3 regions of the Massilia sp. KIM genome follow, and region 1 is predicted to be linked to each of the others. Evidence: riboswitches for the same ligand, from Rfam matches in the RefSeq annotation. Region 1 holds a riboswitch; each other region holds the start of a gene.
The links. A riboswitch is a leader RNA that binds a small molecule or an ion and turns the genes downstream of it on or off. The one in region 1 is predicted to bind cobalamin.

Region 1 (4,048 bases):
CCGACAGCGTCCACTCGGCGCCGGCCTTCACTGTGCCGAAGCTACGGTCGGCGGCGAAGCTCGCATGCTCCTTGGCGCGGCGCGCCAGGCGCTTGCCGGTGGTCTCGTCGCGCGGGTCCTGCCAGTCCAGGTTGGCGCGCAGGTTGACGCCGGCGATGCGGGTGCTGCCGCCCAGGCTCACACCTTCGAGCTGGGCTTCGTTGACGTTGTAGGCGCAGCTGCGCACGGCGCGGTCCGGGCAGGGCGTGGCCGAGACGATCATGTCGGTCAGGCGGTTGCGGTAGTAGCGCGCATCGAGCTGGACCAGGCTGCCGTCGTAGCGCAGGCCGAGCTCGCGGTTGCGGCCTTTCTCCGGCCTGTTGGTCGGCAGGCCGTAGCCCGGGTAATACAGCTCGTTGAAGGTCGGGGCGCGGAAGCTGGAGCCGACGCTGGCGGTGGCGCGCAGGCCGTTGCCGAAATCGTAGCCATAGCCGGCGGCGCCGGTGTTCTTGTTGCCGTACACCGAGCGGTCGTGGCGTGCGCTCAGGTCCAGCAGGTGGCTGCCGCGCTTGGCCGAATAGGCGGCCGCATAGGCGTTGGTGATGCGCGAGCGATTGATCGCGCTGCTGTCGACTTCCTCCTTGCGGTGGCTGTAGAGCAGCTGGAGGGTGTCCGGGCCGATGGCGATGTTGTTCTGCCAGCTGAACTCGTCCTGCCGGGTATCGATCTGGCTGGCGCCTGAGCCCGCGGCGCTAGTGAAGTTGCCGCCCTTGTCTTCCGAGCGCGCGTATTGCAGGCTGCTGCGCCAGTTCGGCAGGATCTGGTTGGTCATGAACACGGCTGCGGTGTTCAGCTCCTGGTCCGTATAGGTGTTGAAGCTGGAGGCGCCGCTGTCGTACTCGCTGTACAGACGGCTGAGCAGGAACTGCGCGCCGATCTCGTGGCCCGGGGCCAGGGTCAGGGCGACGCGGCCGTTGGCGTCGCGGCGGCGGTAGCCGTCTTCGTCCGCGTTGAACGCGGTAACGCCCGGGCGGGTGGCCGAAAAGCCGTCCGCATCCTCGTAACCCGCGCCCAGGCTATAGCTGACGGCGTGCTCGCCGCTGGTCGCGCCGCTCACGCCGGCCTGCGCCTGGCGCGTGCCGTTGCTGCCGGCGCCGACCGACGCGCTGATCGCCTGGCCTGCCACGCCCTTGCGGGTAAAGATCTGGATCACGCCGCCGACGGCGTCCGCGCCGTACAGGGTGCTGAGCGGGCCGTACACGACTTCGATGCGTTCGATCGAGGAGAGGGGAATCGCGTTCCAGCTCGCCGCGCCCGTGGTCGAGGAGCCGATGCGCACGCCGTCGAGCAGGACCACCACCTGGTTGCTGTTGGAGCCGCGCAGGTAGACCTGGGTGGTCGTGCCGGCCGGGCCGTTACGGGTGATCTCGATGCCGCGCTGGCGCTGCAGGATGTCGGCAACGGAGCCGGCGCCCGAGCGCGCGATCTCCTCGGCATGGATGACGGTGGTGTCGGCGATGACGTCGGCTGCCTTCTGCGGCGTGCGGTTGGCGGTGACGACGACGGTGTCGACGGATTGCGCGGACGCGCAGGAGGAAGCGATGGCGAGCGCGAGCGACACTGCGGCCGCTTGCCGTGTTACGGGAAAATTCATGAACAGTTTTCTATCAATGGACAACCAGCCGACGTCCCCGTGGGCCAGATTGAACAGGAACGCGCCGCTGGCGCATTCCCACCTTTTGGCCGGTATCCGGGCTGGCAAGTGTGGCCGTCAGACCTTCCCATGCACAAAGCACAGTGGTCGAGGAAGACGGTTTGCCGCGTGACGCGGCACTTGCTTACCGTTGCGGGGGCAGCACACGTTGGCCCTGGAGAAGAGCGCCGTGTTTCCCGTTTAACTGCGCCTGTGAATACAGGCGCGAGCACCAAAACCCCGTCATTATACGGACTCGCGCCCAGCCTTGTCAGGCTTTCAGCATCGTCACTTCGGCGTAGGCGATACGGTGGGGTGTGCGGGCGGCGCGCAGCGCGGCTTCCTCGAGGCTGCCGCCCTGGCGCAGCGAGGACAGCAGGCGGATGGTGCCGGCGTGGCAGACGATGAGGGCGCGGTCGAGGCCCTGCGCGTGCAGGTCGTCATGGAAAGCGGCGACGCGCGTGGCCACGTCCATGACGCTTTCGCCGCCGCCAGGGCGGTAATGCAGCAGGTCGGCGTTCCAGGCGTCGACTTCCTCGCGCGGGATGTCGTCCCAGCTGCGCATTTCCCATGCGCCGAAGTGCATCTCGGCCAGGCGGGCATCGAACAGCGGCGCGGGCGAAAGACGGCGCGCGAGTTCGGCGCAACGTGCGAGCGGGCTCGCGTAGACCGGCAGGCCGTCGCGCGCATGGACCGACAGCGCCTCGACCGCCGCGTCGATGGCGCCATCGGCGGCAGGCAGGTCGCTGCTGCCATAGCACAGCCCTGCGGCGACCGCCGGCTGCGGATGGCGCACGAGGATCAGCTGCATGGTTCAGGCCAGCGTGCCCTGGCCGAGCGTGGCCAGCACCGCCATGTAGATGAAGACTTCGGCGAGCTGCTGGACGGCGCCAAGGCAATCGCCGGTGTAGCCGCCGAGGCGGCGCGCGAACTTGCGCGCCAGCCAGAGGGCGGCAAGCGTCGCCGCCAGCAGGGCGGCAGCGCAGGCGGCGACGCTCAGCAGGCCTAGCACCACCAGCGCTGCGGCGGCCAGCAGGACGGTGGCGAAGGCGATGGCGAACTCGCCCTTGCTCATGCGCTGGGCGAGCGGCTTGGCCTTGCCTTCGGCGCGCGCATATTCCATCTTCCAGATGAGCGAAGTCGCGGCCAGGCGCGACAGGGGATGGGCCAGCAGAAGCGCGCCGATGGCGCTGGACGGCGGCAGCATCGCCAGGGTGGTGCATTTCGCGATCAGGATGCAGACCACGCCGATGGCGCCATAGGCGCCGACGCGGGAGTCCTTCATGATCTCCAGCGCCCGCTCGCGCGTCATGCCGCCGCCCAGGCCATCGCAGGTGTCGGCGAAGCCGTCTTCATGGAAGGCGCCCGTGATATAGATGGTGGCCGCGGTGGCCAGCACGGCGGCGACCGGCGCGGGCAGGAACAGCCCCGCGGCCGCGTAGACCGCTGCGGCGATCGCACCGACCACCAGCCCGACCAGCGGGAAGTAACGCGAGGCGTGATTCAGCCACGCCGCCTCGAAGCCGACCCAGCGCGGGATCGGCAGGCGCGTGAAGAACTGCAGCGCGACGAAGAACAGGCGCAGCTGGTGCATTTAGTCGGCGCGATTGCTGACCTGCGCGGAGGCGAAGGTCGCCATCTCGTTCAGGAAGTTGGCGGCGGCGTGCAGCAGGGGCAGGGCGAGGGCGCTGCCGGTGCCTTCGCCCAGGCGCAGGCCCAGGTCGAGCAGGGGCTGCGCGCCGAGCTGCTCCAGCATCAGCTTGTGGCCGTTCTCGCCCGAGCAGTGCGAGAACACGCAGTAATCGAGGATGGCAGGCTGCAGGCGCGCCGCCACCAGCAGGGCGCTGGTGACGATGAAGCCGTCGATCAGCAGCACCTTGCGCAGCTCGGCGGCCTTGAGCATGGCGCCGGTCATCATCGCGATCTCGAAGCCACCGAAAGTCGCCAGCACGGCCAGCGGGTCGCTCGCATCCGCATGCAGGGCGGCGGATGCGGCGATGACCTCTTCCTTGCGCTGGATGCCGGCTTGCGACAGGCCGGTGCCCGCGCCGACGCAGCGGGACAGGGGCAGTCCGGTGAGCCTGTGCATGATCGCCGCGGCCGCCGTGGTGTTACCGATGCCCATCTCGCCGAAGCCGAGCACGTTGCCGGGCAGGTCGCGCACCAGGGCCATGCCGTGTTCGAGGGCCGCCGCGCATTCCTGCGCGCTCATCGCCGCTTCCTTCGCGAAGTTGCGGGTGCCTTTGGCGATCTTGCGGTCCAGCAGGCCGGGGCGTTGGCCGAAATCGTGATTCACGCCGGCGTCGACCACGTGCAGGGCGCACGCATTCTGGCGGGCGAACACATTGATGGCCGCGCCATTGGCCAGGAAGTTCT
Region 2 (4,048 bases), on a different contig from region 1:
GAGGGTGCGCGAGAAATAGGCGAGGGAATCCTTGGCCGCCTTCATGGCTGGTCCGGCGCTGGCCGCGTACTCGGGCGGATAGAGCACCTGCACGGTGACGGTGGGGCTGCCCGGGCCGGTCCAGGTCTCGACCAGCGGCCGGCTGCTGCGCTTGTCCGCGGTCCAGGCGAAGTCGTGGACGTCGGCCTGCAGGTAGCGGTGGGTGCGCATGCCGTTCTTCTCGACCGGCTGGCCCTGCAGCTCGCCGGTCGCGCCCACCACATAGTCCCTGGGCAGGGTGAGGCTGACGTCGAAGCTGCCGAAGTCGGCGTAGAACTCGGAGTTCTGGTGGAACTCGTGGGCGTTCCAGCGCGGGGCGGTGGCGCCGCGCTCGCCCGGCAGTTCGAGCACCGCGATCTTGGGGAACCACTGGGCCACCAGGTGGAAGCTGCCGTGGTGGCCGGTGCGCGCGACCACGCGCGGCAACTGGGTGGCGAAGCCGATGTCCAGGGTGGTGCTGGCGCCCGGCGCCACCGGCTGGGGCAGGTCGAGGCGCACGACGGTGCGGTCGGTGGCGGGGCCGCCGTCGGGCTGCACGAAATGCCAGGGCACGGCGGCTGCGCCCTGGCGCACTGCGCCCAGGGCGATATAGCCCCATTCGCCCTCGTTCAGGGCGAGGCCGCTGCGAAAGCCCTCGCCGGCCAGGCGCTGCTCGGTGAAGAAGGTGCTGCCCATGCCCTCGAAGGCGTTCATGTAGAGGTGCAGGTAGACGCTGCGCACCTCCTGCGCGCTGCGGTTGCGCCAGGTGAGCTGCTGCTGGCCGCTGACCAGGTGCTTGACCGGGTCGAGCGTGGCCGCGATGCGGTAATGGACCACCCGGTCCGACAGGGTGGCGTGCTCGCCGCTGCGGATGCCGCCCCAGGCCTGTGGGCTGCTGGGCGTGGCGACGGCGGCGGCGTCGGACGCCGCCAGGGCGATGCCGTCGGACGAGGCCGGCGGGGCCTTCGCGGGAGGCGCCCCGGTCTGCCAGGCCAGGGCGAAGCCGGCCAGGAGCAGGGTGGCGGCAGCGAAGCCGGCGGCGCGCCGGCGCATGAGGGTCTGCATTGCTGGGCTCTCGATCTTGTCTTGTCGTTAACGCATGACTATAGCGAGAAGCTTGCTCTGGTCCAAGTTTTTCCGACGGAATGCGCAAAGCGCGGGCTGGAAGGCAGGATCGGCCGACGCGGGCCGGGCTTGGCAGGGTTATAATGCCCGCCGTTCTGGTGCCCGCGCAGGCTCTCCGCCTGCGCAGTTAAACGGGAAACACGAGGCCGCCGCGCTCCGCGCCGCGGCCAAGGTGTGCTGCCCCCGCAACGGTCAACAAGCGTCGCCGCCCCCGGCGACAGGCCGCCTCGACAACCACTGTGCCCGCGCATAGGAAGGTGAGGCAGTCGGTCTTGCCAGCCCGGATACCGGCCAGGACAGGTGAACGGCCGCGCATGGAGATGCGCGCTCGTTCGTTGACGCCGGACTGCGGGGACGCAGCGACGGCGGATTTTTTCGAAGAATGCATCCGACATGAATCTTGCTGCTGTAACGCGCGGCGCGCCGGCCCTCAAGCCGCTCGCCCTGGCCTGCGCCATCTCCCTTCCCGCCCTCGCGCCCGTGCTGGCCCAGGACGCCCTGCCTTCTGTGCTGGTCACAGGCGCCCGCTTCCCGGTGCAGGCCGCCCAGGCCCCGATCGGCGCCACCGTGATCACGGCCGAGGAGATTCGCCGCGCCGGCGCCAGCGACGTCAACGCGGCGATCCGCAAGATCGGCGGCGTCTATGGCCGCCAGAGCCTGGACGCCTCGCCCGACTTCGCCCTCGACCTGCGCGGCTTCGGCGCCAACAGCGCCCAGAACCTGGTGGTGATGGTGGACGGCGTGCGCCTGAACGAGAACGAGCTGGCCACCACCGTGCTCTCGACCATCCCGGTCGACAGCGTGGAACGCATCGAGATCACGCGCGGCGGCAGCAGCGTGCTGTACGGCGAAGGCGCGACCGGCGGCGTGATCCACATCATCACCCGCCGCGCCGGCGAGGCCGGGACCCGCGGCTCGCTGTTCGCCGAAGGCGGCCAGTTCCACCACCGCGACCTGCGCGCCAGCCTGGCCCACGGCGCCGGCCCCTGGTCCTTCGACGCCGCGGTGAACGACCGCGCCACCGACGGCTACCGCGACAACGCCAACTTCGAGCAGACCGCCTTCAGCGGCGGCCTGCAATACGCCTGGGCGCCGGGCAGCCGCGCCGGCCTGCGCGTGGAAAGCGCGCGCGCCGATTCGCGCTTCCCGGGCTCGCTGAGCGAGGCGCATTACCTGGACAATCCGCGCGCCAGCTTCACCCGCAAGGACTACGGCTCGCTCGACAGCGACCGCGTCAACCTCTTCGTCGAGCAGCGCGCCGGCGCCTTCGACCTGGCCGCCGAACTCTCGCACCGCAAGCGCGAAGTCGAGGCCAATTACCACTTCACCGTGGCCGGCGTCGAGACGCTGTCGCGCTCGACCTACGACGCGAAGCAGACCCAGTTCTCGCCGCGCCTGCGCCACAGCGCGCAACTGGGCGGCCAGCGCAACGAGCTGGTGGCAGGCGTCGACCTGGTGCGCTGGGAGCGCGACACCGTCTCCGACTTCTCGCTCGGCGATGCGCGCCAGGATTCGAAGGCATTCTACGTACGCGACGAGCTGCGCTGGAACGCGCCGCACAATGCGCGCCTGGCCGTGGGCGCGCGCCACGAGAAGTTCGAGAAGACCTATTCCGACCCGCTGGCCTTCCCGGCGGTGGCCGGCGAGAAGCGCGAGCAGTCGCTCAACGCCTGGTCGCTGGAGGGCAGCATCGACCTGCTACCGGGCCTGACCGTGTTCGCCAAGGCCGGCCGCAGCTACCGCATCCCGAACGTGGACGAGAACGCGCTGCGCGCCACCCTCGACGTGCTCCAGCCCCAGACTTCGCGCGACCTCGAGCTGGGCCTGAGCGTCGGCGGCGCCGTGCAGCAGCTGTCCGCGCGCCTGTTCCGCCACCGCCTGCGCAACGAGATCTTTTACGACCCGACCATCGGCTGGGGCGCCAACACCAACCTCGATCCGACCCGCCGCCAGGGCGTGGAGATCGAGGCCTGGCGCCAGTTCACGCCGGCCTGGCGCCTGAGCGGCCAGTGGCAGTACGTGCAGGCCGAGTTCACCGGCGGCCCCAACGCCGGCCGCGAGATGGTGCTGGTGCCGAAGAACGTGCTGAGCGCGCGCCTGGCCTGGACACCTGGCCGCGAACAGAGCGCCGACCTCGGCGTGCAATGGGTGGACAGCCAGCGCTACGGCAGCGACTTCAGCAATACCTGCGGCGCGCGCATCCCGTCCTACGCCACCGTGGACGCGCGTTACGCGCGCCGCCTGGGCGCCTGGGAAGTCGCGGTCAGCGGCCTGAACCTGCTGGACCGCGACTACTACAGCAACGCCTTCGGCTGCCGCTCGGGCATCTACCCGAGCGACGGACGCCAGCTGAAGCTGTCGGCGCGCTACGACTTCTGAGGCCGGCCATGCGATCGCGCCTGCTTACGTCCTTGCTGCTCGCCTGCGCCCTGGTCCCGGCCCAGGCGGCCGTCAGCGTGGTCGACGACGCCGGCCGCACCGTCACCCTGGCCAGGCCGGCGCAGCGCGTGATCGCGATGGCGCCCCACGTCACCGAACTGCTGTTCGCGGCCGGCGGCGGGCCCAAGGTGGTGGGCGCGATGAATTACAGCGACTACCCCGAGGCCGCGAAGAAGCTGCCCCTGGTCGGCAGCAACACCCAGATCGACGTCGAGAGCCTGCTGGCGCTCAATCCCGACCTGGTGGTGGTCTGGCACAGCGGGAACACCGCGCGCCAGATCGCCCAGCTCGAAAGCCTGGGCATCCCGATCTTCCGCAGCGAGCCCACACGCCTGGAGCAGGTCGCCACCAGCCTGGAACGCCTGGGCAGCCTGCTGGGTGCGGAGGCGGCGGCGAACAAGGCCGCCGCGGACTACCGGGCGCGCATCGCCGCCCTGGGCGCGCGCTATGGCAAGCGCTCCCCGGT
Region 3 (4,048 bases), on a different contig from region 1:
GCCGGGCACCAGCAGGCGGCCGCCGTCGACCATGACCTTGCCGGGCGCCGCGCCCCAGCCGCGCATGCCTTCGATGCGGTAGCCGGCCAGGCGCCGCTGCAGGGGCGCGAGCGAGGCGCAGGCGCGCGCGGGACGCTCGTCCAGGCAGGCGCGGTAGCCTTCGTCCAGCAGCGCAAGGTCGCGCAGGGCCGCTTCGCGCTGCGGGTGGTCGGCGCCTTCGACCAGGTGCAGCAGCTCCTTCACGATCAGCGCGGCCTGCTTGCGGCCGAGGGCGCGCTCGCCCGCCGCCTCGGCTTCCAGCACCTCCGCATGCAGGCGTCCCAGCAGGCCGTTCTGCATCTCGCCCCGCACCCGGGGCGACAGGGTGGCGAACCAGCGCGCGTAGTCCGCGGCGGAGACGCCGTTGACCGCCGGGTTCATCTCGCGCAGCGCGGCGCGGTCCTCCGGCAGGTTGACGCCGTGGGCCATGATGCGGTCGAGCAGGGCCTCGGGCGTGGCGGGCAGCTCGCCGACCGTGTAGCCGGCCGCCTTCAGGGCATGCAGCATCTCGAACAGGGAGGCCGCCACGTCGAGGTTGTCGGCGCCGATGTTCTGGCGGCCCGGCGGGTGGTTGTAGTAGATGAGGGCGAGGCGCTTGTCGCGGTTGGCCTTGGCGCGCAGCGCCAGCCAGCGGTCGACGCGCGCGGCCATGCGGCCGGCCTCCTGGTCCAGCACCACGGGCGGGCGGTTCTCGATGCCGGTCAGCGGATCGCGCCTGGCCTGGCCCAGGGCCGCCACCACAATCGGCTGGCCGATGCCCTGCAGCTCGGGCAGGGCGACGCGGTACTGGACCGAATCGGGCGGCAGGCCGTCCGGCGACAGGCGCCACTGCATGGCCGTGCGGTCGGACAGGCGGATCGCCTTGAACACCGGGATGTCGAGGCGCTTGAAGGCTTCCTGCACCGCTTCGCGGCCCTCGGCGGCGCCGACCACGAAGTCCTGCAGCACCACCAGGGCCGCGGGCCGCGCGGGCGTGACCAGTTGCGGCAGGCGCTCGAGCGCCTCGCGCGAGGCGCCGCCCCAGCGCGTCAGGAGCTGCACGCAGGGCTGGCCCTGCCGCTCGATCCTCCGGCACAGCGCGGCCGGCACCACGCCATCCATGTTCGACAGGTCGAGCACGACCACGGTCGGCTTGTCCTGCAGGCCGAGCTCCGCCGCCCTGCCCCAGGCCGCCGCGTCGGCCAGCTCGCGCTGCCCCACGCGCAGGCGCAGGGCGGGTTCCGGACGCGGCGCGGCCAGCGGCGTGCCCGGGGCAAGACGCTGGGCCAGCAGGGCCTCGGTGTTATCGACCCCGCCACCCTGCCACAGGCGGCGCGCGGCCAGCCACCGGGCGGCGGCCGGATGCGCGGTGGCGGCCTGCAGCGCGTCCTGGGGCGGGGTTTCGGTCGACAACTGGCGCAGGGTCTCGGCCGGAAAGCCCGCCAGGCTGCCGTGGCGGCCGCGCGTGACCAGGCTCAGGCTGGCCTCGCCGTTGAAGGCGAGGATCTCGGCGCCTGGCCTGGCATGGCGCGCCAGCGCGTCCTTGAGGCGGCGGGCGGGATCGCCGAACACCGACACCGCCAGCACGCTGTCGGCGCGCCCCAGCCACTGCGCTACTTCACGCTCGCTGGCCGCCATGAACTGGGCCGGGGTGCGCAGCAGGATGCGGTCGCGCGGATGGCGGGCCAGGTGGCGGTGCGCGGCCTCGACGGCGGTCGGGGCGGCGCGCTCGGTGACCAGGGCGAACAGGGTGGCGGCCTGCGCGGACACGCAGGACAGAAGGCATAGCAGCACCGCGAAGGCGCGGACGACAGGACGAGCGCTCAATTGGACGTCAACCGGCAAGGCACGCGAGGCGCGCAGGGAAAACCAGGCGATCCGGGCTCGCGGCCGCGCCGCAGGAAGCGCGGCATGGAATCGAAGCATGCGAAGAGAACGGAACGCCAACCGGCAAGGCCACACCCCGGGCCCTGCAATGTGCATCGCGAGCGGCCGGTCTTCTGGCTTGCCTTCATCCTTCCCTGTCCTTGCCTTCCCGTGCGGATGCACAGTGGCGGTCGTCCAGGGTCGTCGGGCCTACAGCAGCGGGGGCTGCGCCGGACTGGCGGGGATGGACATCCCGCGCGTCACCGGCTTCCCGTTTCACCCTCCCGCAGACTAGCGGAAGGGCACCGTTCACGTTATTGCCGGATTGTACATGTCCGTGGTGGACCTCGCCACTATCCGGGCAAGACCGCCATGCTCTCTCGAAAAAAAAGCCCACTCCCTGCAAGGAGTGGGCTTTGCGCCGCAAGCTATCCGCGTTCAGCGGGCCGGAATCTGGTTCAGCAGGGCCGGCTGGCCCATCTCGACAAGTGTCGCGTTGGACTTGTTGAAATAGGCGTTCCAGAATGCGCCCAGCGCGCGCAGGGTCTTGGGATCCCGATACTTCTTCGATTTGCCCGACTCTTCAGGCAACAATCCAGCGCCGATCACGTACACCTGCGCACCGCCAAAGTCTGCGATCAGCTCATTGTCGGCTGCGAGCTTGAGCTCCCGGTCCGCATCGATCTGGCGTACCGAAGCGCCTTTCGGTCCATAAAAGCTGGTCACCGAGGAGTTTTCCAGCATATCCGAAGCGAGCAGCACGATTTTGCGCCTTGCACCCGACTTCCTGACCCGCGTCGAGATGGATTTCAGCGATGCCAGGACGTCGGATTTGGCGAGATCCGTGCTGGCCATGTCGAAGGCGCCACGCAAGCCGGTGCCGATCGCCTGCATCGCGACCATGGGCTGTCGCTTGGAACACGCATCGAACCGCGCCAGAAGGGGTTTCGAGATATCGTCTCGCGCCACGGCAGGGATCGACGGCTCGATCGTCCCGGCGCTAAGGAGCTGCACGTAACGGCCCTGCGAGAAAGCCGAAAACGTCAGCAACGAGTAGGCATTGCCGGCCGTCATGAATGCACGGACATTGTCTGCCACCTGCTGCTGCAGAGTCTTGTCAAACACGGTCGTCTGGTCTACCAACACGAACAGCTCGGTATCCGCTGACGCGGGCGCGACACCCAGCTTGCTGTCGTAGCAGCTCGGCACCACGTTCTCCGCGGCAGGACAGGCTTGTGCAAACACAAGGCTCAGCGCGAACGCGAAGGCGCGCTTCACAGCAAGTCCTCGATCTCGGCCGCGCGCTGTTTCTTTGCCTGCGCGGCGGCATTCTCCTTGCGTTCCTGGAGAACCAATTTGACTTCCGCGAATACATGTTCCGGAAGAGTGTCCAGATAGGCGCGTTTGGCCTGGGTATCGTCCCCGAGGCGATCGAGTTCGCTAATGGCGCGGCCAACATCGCCGGCGCGCGCCACGGGTGTCTCAAGCTCGGCAGCAGCAAGGCCAGTACCAGCGTTAAGCGCGGATTTGCTTGCCTTGTGCGCCTGGGCGCGCTCGCGTTCCTCGTCGAGACGGCGCTGCTCCTCATGAAGCGCAGCACGCTTCTTGGTGCGGTAATCGGTCTCCTCGCGATCCGTGGAGTCGAGGAACTCGAGGAAACTCTTGTTCGGATGCACCGCGACACCAGTACCCTTGTCCGCGTGATGCTGGATCATCCGCTGTTGAAGATTTTCGAGCTGGTTCTGCGCCTTGTCGATGTACTGCTGGGAGGCGGCGCGAACGTCCGCATAAGTCAGGAATTTTCCCTTGCCCAAAGCCTTGTAAGCTGCCTTGCTGTTCTCGCCCGCGAATCCCCAGCGATAGCCGAACAGCACACCGAGCCCCTGCAAGAACACGAAGAGCACTGCCAGGATCGCGAAGGTCACCCAGTAGCCGTGCAGGTCGTATTGAGCCGCCTCCTCGACCGCCTTGCCGTCTGCGGCGAGGCTGAGGTTCGCATCGGCGTCCGGGATCACGTTCTGCTGGGCCAGGTCCAGGCCGACACCGGTTTGCCGCTGTTCCACCAGCTCGCTCTTCTGGATGCGGACGGAGTCTTCCATGAGCTTGTTGGCGCTCTGGACCCGCACGTATGTCGCACCGATAGCAATGATCAGTACGAAGGCAA

Region 2: another riboswitch for cobalamin. It lies ahead of B0920_RS11015 (TonB-dependent receptor); the one in region 1 lies ahead of B0920_RS25145 (TonB-dependent receptor domain-containing protein).
Region 3: another riboswitch for cobalamin. It lies ahead of B0920_RS22755 (cobaltochelatase subunit CobN); the one in region 1 lies ahead of B0920_RS25145 (TonB-dependent receptor domain-containing protein).

The regions. Positions count from the first base shown of each region.
Region 1 covers NZ_MVAD01000007.1:10,400-14,447, forward strand. The annotation lists gene B0920_RS25145 (TonB-dependent receptor domain-containing protein) at 1-1,633, opposite strand, end outside; cobalamin riboswitch at 1,703-1,924, opposite strand; gene B0920_RS25150 (histidine phosphatase family protein) at 1,944-2,483, opposite strand; gene B0920_RS25155 (adenosylcobinamide-GDP ribazoletransferase) at 2,487-3,266, opposite strand; gene cobT (nicotinate-nucleotide--dimethylbenzimidazole phosphoribosyltransferase) at 3,267-4,048, opposite strand, start outside.
Region 2 covers NZ_MVAD01000001.1:2,535,710-2,539,757, reverse strand. The annotation lists gene B0920_RS11020 (M1 family metallopeptidase) at 1-1,083, opposite strand, end outside; cobalamin riboswitch at 1,223-1,454, shown strand; gene B0920_RS11015 (TonB-dependent receptor) at 1,537-3,522, shown strand; gene B0920_RS11010 (cobalamin-binding protein) at 3,531-4,048, shown strand, end outside.
Region 3 covers NZ_MVAD01000004.1:35,127-39,174, forward strand. The annotation lists gene B0920_RS22755 (cobaltochelatase subunit CobN) at 1-1,845, opposite strand, end outside; cobalamin riboswitch at 1,991-2,209, opposite strand; gene B0920_RS22760 (hypothetical protein) at 2,323-3,162, opposite strand; gene B0920_RS22765 (hypothetical protein) at 3,159-4,048, opposite strand, start outside.